DNA from 2 places in the Noviherbaspirillum sp. genome. Region 2 is predicted to be linked to the other one. Evidence: predicted binding sites of a transcription regulator. Region 2 holds the regulator's gene; the other holds the start of a gene.
What was found. Region 2 encodes FliA, which starts transcription of late flagellar genes. Its sites were predicted from a motif close to CTAAAGTTTNNNNNNNNNNNGCCGNTA; they were not measured.
Positions count from the first base shown of each region.

Region 1: a site for FliA is predicted at 1,384-1,410, ahead of fliD (flagellar filament capping protein FliD). Genes of this name have one in related genera too.

Region 1 covers NZ_DAIUCO010000080.1:10,320-13,691, reverse strand. Annotated here, with positions in the region: gene V7080_RS11380 (flagellin N-terminal helical domain-containing protein) at 1-784, shown strand, start outside; gene V7080_RS11375 (flagellar protein FlaG) at 860-1,231, shown strand; gene fliD (flagellar filament capping protein FliD) at 1,450-3,372, shown strand, end outside.
Region 2 covers NZ_DAIUCO010000304.1:2,137-5,508, forward strand. Annotated here, with positions in the region: gene V7080_RS23145 (MinD/ParA family ATP-binding protein) at 1-834, shown strand, start outside; gene V7080_RS23150 (RNA polymerase sigma factor FliA) at 838-1,578, shown strand; gene V7080_RS23155 (flagellar motor protein) at 1,560-2,297, shown strand; gene motD (flagellar motor protein MotD) at 2,305-3,084, shown strand; gene V7080_RS23165 (DUF1488 family protein) at 3,187-3,372, opposite strand, start outside.

The DNA of each region.
Region 1 (3,372 bases), on a different contig from region 2:
AGACGCGAAGACGATTGCTGCAGCAATCAATACTGCTGCTTCAGGTGTTGGTGTCACTGCGACTGCGGAGAATAGCGCAACTCTGAGCGGCCTCAGTGCCGGCGGTGCGATTTCCTTTACTTTGGGAAGCACGGCAATCTCTGCAACGGTCGCCGATCCAACCGACTTGACTGAATTGCAAGCAGCCATCAACGGCGCCAGCAGCAGCACAGGTATTACAGCGAACTTCTCGAGCACTTCTTCGAAAGCGTCGCTGACACTCACAACCACTGACGGTCGTGATATCGCCATCGAGAACTTCCTTGGCGCAAACGCAAACTTCTCCGGAACAACGCTCACCACTGGCGGCAACGATTCGTCCATCAAAACAGGCACAGTGACACTGTCCAGCAGCAAGGGCCGCATCGACACGGCAAACGCCAACGCCGATGTGTTCGCACTCGCCGGCACCAACACCAGCTCGTTCCAGTCGCTGGCCGGCATGACGCTGAGCACCGCTGCAGGAGCACAAAGTGCATTGAGCGTAATCGACTCTGCCCTTGCATCGGTCAACGGCAGCCGCGCTGATCTCGGCGCGATCCAGAACCGTTTCAGCTCGGTGATCTCGAACCTCCAGACAACATCGGAGAACTTGTCCGCATCGCGCAGCCGGATCCAGGATACCGACTTCGCTTCGGAAACCGCAACACTGACCCGCGGCCAGATCCTGCAACAAGCTGGTACCGCAATGCTGGCACAGGCGAACTCGCTGCCGAATGGCGTGCTCTCCCTGCTCAGAGGCTAATCGGGAAACCGACAAGTCGCCTTATAACCCGGTCGGTTTTCACCGACCGGGTTTTTTCCCATTAGGGAGTTTGTCATGGATGTTCGTACACTCGTAACCCAAGGCCCATCGCAGGTGGAACGCAGCCCCGTATCCGCCGCATCCGGCACGCCGGCAACAACCAGATCGACCGCAACTTTGGTCGAAACCGCGTCGGCCGTTGCCGAAACGGCAACGGTACCAAGCCAGGAACAATTGAAGTCGGCAATCCAGAATCTCAACAGTACGATGAAGGCGATGTCCCAGACTCTGGAATTTTCGGTCGATGAAGAAAGCAACCGGACGATTGTTAAGGTCGTGGATCAGGAGACGAATGAGGTGATTCGCCAGATGCCCTCGAAAGAGGCGCTTGAAATCGCTAAAGCACTGGATCGCATGCAAGGTGTGCTGATCAAGCAACAGGCTTAACCCGTACCGCGTAGCGCTGCTCTTCCGCATTTGCTTGTCGAACAGGCAAGGCATTCTGCCGCCGCAATATTCCGCCTGCATGTTCCCACCATGCCCTTCCGTGTTGCCGCCGAGCGGTTTGCTCCTTTGGAAACAGGCGGGTAATTCCTCCTCTAAAGTCCGGATTGGCCCTGCCGATAACAGGATATAGTCAGATCACATTTTCGCAGGAGTCCGCGGTGGCGCTTTCTTCCCCAGGCATCGGTTCCAATCTGGATGTCAACAGCATCATCAAGCAGCTGATGGCGGTGGAGTCGCAGCCGCTGACGGCGCTGGCCAAGAAGGAAGCCAATTTCCAGGCCAAGCTTGCCGCCTATGGGAATGTCAGCGGCGCGCTCGGCGCTTTCCAGGGTGCTCTTTCCGGATTGACCACGACAGCCAAATTCCAGGCGCTGACCGCGACTGCCGGTGATTCCACGATTGTGTCCGCATCGGCAGGCGGCAAGGCGGTACCCGGCAGCTATAACCTGAACATTACCTCACTCGCGCAGGCGCAAACCATCAAGACGGCGGCCCAATCCACCACGTCGGCCACCATCGGTAGCGGCACGGCGACCACCCTCACCTTTCAGTTCGGTACGATCGGCGGCGGCACGACGCCAACCGGCGGCGTTTATCCTGTGGGCACGACATTCACCCAGGATGCGACACGCGGGACGGGCACCGTCACCATCGACAGCAGTAACAATACGCTGCAGGGGATACGCGATGCAGTCAACAAGGCCAATATCGGCGTGACAGCAACGATCGTGTCGGACGGCAGCGCTACGCCGAACTATCTTGTTTTCACGTCGAGCAAAACCGGCCAGACGTCGAGCATGAAGATATCGGTGTCCGGAGACGCTACGTTGCAGAACCTGCTCGCCTATGATCCGGCCAACGCGGGCGGTCAGAAGATGACCGAGAGCAGCGTCGCCCAGAATACCGTGATGACCGTCAACGGCATCACCATCAACAGCGCAAGCAAAACCGTTGATGAAGCGATCCAGGGCGTCAGCCTCAATATCTCCAAGACCGGAAGCACCACGCTGTCGGTGAACCGCGACACCGCCGCCGTCACATCCGCGGTGAACGGATTTGTGAAGTCGTTCAATGACATCAACACGACGCTGAAAAAACTGACTTCCTACGATGCCAATACCAAGGTCGCGGGGCTGCTGCTGGGAGATCCAACCGTACGGACGGTCCAGAACGGACTCCGTCAGATGCTGTCGACCGCCATCACCGATGGCAGCGGCGCATACAGGACGCTCTCCGATATCGGCGTCAGTTTCCAGAAAGATGGTTCCCTCGCGGTAGACTCCGCCAAGCTGCAAGCCGCCGTCAACGCCAATGTCGCCGATGTGGGCAAATTGTTTGCCGCGGTCGGCTCCAGCACCGACAGCCTGACTTCGGTGGTCGGCTCCAGCGCCGCCACGAAACCGGGCCAGTATGCAGTCAGCGTAAGCGCGCTTGCGACGCAAGGCGCATTGACAGGAAACAAGGATCTCAACGCCGCGTCGACAGTTATCGATCCCGGCACATCGCTCAACGTCACGCTGAACGGCACGACTGCCAGCGTCGCGCTGACCGCCGGCTCCTACAATGCATCCCAGCTTGCCGCACTGCTGCAGTCGGCCATCAACGGCACCTCGGCATTCAGTTCGGCAGGTTTCTCGACGACCGCCACCGTCGATGGCAATGGTTTTCTGAAGCTCACTTCCTCGCGCTACGGCTCGACCTCGAGTGTCAGCATCGCCAGCGGAACCGGCACTGCGTCGTCGGCACTCTTCGGCGCCGGACCTACAGCTGCGGTGGGCACCGATATCGCGGGAATGATTGACGGTGCAGCGGGGACGGGATCAGGCCAGACACTGACGGCGGCCGGCGGCGTGGCATCGGAGGGCCTGAAACTCGAGATTACTGGCGGCGCCCCCGGCAATCGCGGCCTGGTTACGTTTTCGCGTGGTTTCGCCGACCAGCTCAGCAAGCTGGTCGACAGCTATCTGGGGTCGTCCGGCCTGATCTCCGGCAGGACCAAGGGCATCGACAACAGTATCAAGGATCTTGACCGCAGCCGCGAAGCGATCAACAACCGCCTCGCGGAAACGGAACGACGCTAT
Region 2 (3,372 bases):
GTGGATCAGGCGGAGGGATTGCGTCGCATGCTGGCCGGCCCGCGGCCGCGAGTCTTCACGTTTCTGTCGGCGACGTCCGCCGAGGAAAAGGGCGCGATGCTGGTGAATCTCGGCGCATCGCTTGCGCAGGCCGGCAGCAACGTCCTGCTGTTCGACGCCAGCACCGGCTCCCAGGGCATCGCCTCACGGCTCGACGCGGTGCGAAGCGCGACATTGCTGCAGGTTGCCCGGCAGGAGAGGGCGCTCGACGAAGCGGTGCAGGCCATGCCGCAGGGCTTCGGCGTGGCGACAATGGCGCGCGGCACGCAGCGCGTCGTGCCGGGCGATGCCGACCAGGCACGGCGCCTGTCCAACGCATTCAAGTTGCTGGCAGCGGGCGGCGACATCCTCCTGGCGGATGCCGAGCTCGACGCCGAAGGCGGACTGCCGATCGACGCGCTGGCCGATAGCGAAATCGTGGTGCAGGTATCCGCCGGCGCGGCATCGATCAAGGACGCCTACGCCATCATCAAGCGCATCAACGCCCGCTTCGGCCGGCGCCCCTGCGGTGTGCTGGTCACCGGCACGTCCGACGCCGAAGCAAGGGTGGTGTTCGACAACATGGCGCGTGCGGCAAACCGCTACCTGGCCGTCAAGCTGTATTCGATGGGATCGGTCCCGCCGGACGATCATGTCAAGCGCGCGGCACGTCTCGGACGTGCGGTGATCGACGCGTTTCCGCTCGCCGGCGCATCGGTTGCCTTCCGCACGCTCGCCGGACGATTTGCCCTTTCCGATGTGCCAGGCATGGGTTTGCATGGTATATCGGCGAACGGTGCCAACCCGAGAATTTGAATTATGTATACCGTTAGCGGAAAAACGGACAAGGCGGATAAGAACGCGTTATTGACCCAGCATGCGCCTCTGGTCAAGAAGCTCGCACACCAGATGAAAGCGAAGCTGCCGCCCAGCGTCGAAGTTGACGACCTCATCCAGGCCGGCATGATCGGCCTGCTGGATGCGGTCAACCGCTATGAAGAAACCCACGGCGCGCAGTTCGAAACTTACGCGGTGCAGCGCATCCGCGGGGCGATGCTCGACGAGCTGCGCAGCAGCGACTGGCTGCCGCGCAGTTTGCGCCAGAACATGCGCAAGATCGAAGTCGCCATCAATAACCTGCAGCAGCGGCTTGGCCGCACGCCGAAGGAAACCGAGATCGCCAAGGAGCTCAAGGTCTCGCTGGAGGAGTACCAGGAACTGCTGTCCGACGGCAGCGGCCACCAGCTGGTGTACTACGAGGATTTTCACGACGGGGAGGGGAACGATCACTTCCTCGACCGCTACTGCGTCGACGAATCGCCCGATCCGCTGCAGGCTCTGGTAAATGGCGGATTTCGCGAAGCCGTGATCGACGCGATCACTGCCCTGCCTGACCGGGAAAAAATCCTGATGGGTCTCTACTACGAGCAGGAAATGAATCTCAAGGAAATCGGCGCCGTCATGGGCGTGTCGGAATCCAGGGTCTGCCAGTTGCACAGCCAGGCGATCTCACGCCTGCGCGCCAAACTGCGGGAGCAGGCGTGGACTGGGCTAGCCTAGCCGGCATCGCGCTTGCACTGGCCGGTGTGCTGTTCGGCCAGATGCTCGAGGGCGGCGATATTTCATCGCTGCTGCAGCCGGCCGCCTTTTCGGTCGTGATGATCGGCACCGCCGGCGCGGTGCTTCTGCAGAGCGGCACGGCAACCTTCGTGCGCGGCATGATGATGCTGCGCTGGATCGTCACGCCGCCGGACGGCGCCAGCACCGTGTCCAACGTTGAAATCGCCACCTGGAGCAGCACCGCCAGGCGGGAGGGTCTGCTTGGCCTGGAGCGTTTCCTCGAGAGCGTGCGTGATCCGTTCACCGCCAAGGGGTTGCGCCTGATCGTCGACGGCATCGATCCTTACAAGGCGCGGGAAATCCTGGACGTCGACATTTCCACCTATGAGCGGCGGGAGCGGCAGGCGGTCAAGGTCTGGGAAGCCGCTGGCGGTTATGCACCGACGATCGGCATCCTCGGCGCAGTGCTCGGCCTCATCCACGTCATGGAAAACCTCTCCGATCCGTCGAAGCTTGGTGCCGGCATTGCGGTCGCCTTCGTTGCCACCATCTACGGCGTCGGATTTGCCAATCTCGTGTTCCTGCCCATCGCGAACAAGCTCAAATCCCATATCGTCGATGAAGTCCGCCGGCGCGAGATGATGGTCGATATCTGCTTCGCCATCGCCACCGGTGAAAACCCGCGCGTCATCGAAGAGCGCATGGCCGCCTACCGTTAAGGCAACGATGATTCCCGACCGGCGCCGCAGGGCGCGCAAGCGTTTCGAGGAAGAGCCGGACAGCCACGAGCGCTGGATGGTGTCCTACGCCGATTTCATCACGCTGCTGTTCGCCTTTTTCGTCGTGATGTACGCGCTGTCGAGCGTGAACGAAGGGAAGTACAAGATTCTTTCCGGCTCCCTGGTCAGCGCCTTCGGGCGTGCGCAGCCAGCGCCGGTGATTACCGGCGAAGACCAGGTTGTTCCGGGGATCCGCCATGGAGCGCAGCAGAAGACGCGCAATGCCGAAACGCTCCGCCGCGAAAAAGAGCAGATGACCGCCATCGCCCGCGACATCCTCACCGTACTGTCACCGCTGGTGGACCAGGGAAAGGTGCGGGTAACGCAGACCATCCGCGGCGTGAACGTGGAAATCAATGCCAGTGTCCTGTTCGCCCCCGGCGATGCCCGTCTCGCCGGCGAGACCATCGGCGCACTGCGCGCCGTTGCGGCGGTCCTCAAGACCGACGACCATGCGATTCAGGTCGAAGGACATACCGACAGCCAGCCGATCAGCAATGCGCAGTTCCCGTCGAACTGGGAGTTGTCGGCGGTGCGCGCCAGCAGCGTCGTGCGGCTGTTCATCGACAGCGGCGTGGCGGAAAAGCGGCTGACGGCGGTGGGCCATGGGCCTACCCGGCCGGTGGGGTCCAACGACACCGCCGACGGCAGGCTGCGCAACCGGCGGGTGTCGGTCATGATCCTGTCGAATCTGCCGGAAGAAGTGACGGAGCTGCCGGTGATGTGAGTGCAGGTCAGGTAATGTGCTGCGGCCGTGGAACGGCATCATCGGCGACTGCACGGGCACCAACGTCAATCCAGGTACGCCATAGGTATGTCGCCCGATCGGTCAATGAAAGCTGTCCGGACCAAGCTTGAGGGGATTGCCCGGCACGTTCGCCGCCACCATGCGCCTGGCTACGCCGTTGATGTTGGCTTCGAATGCGCGGAAGGTGTCGATCGGGCTTGCTTCGCCTGCGCTTTGCCGGGAAAGCTTGGCCAGCGCTTCGTTCGAGATGAAACAATCACGATTGAT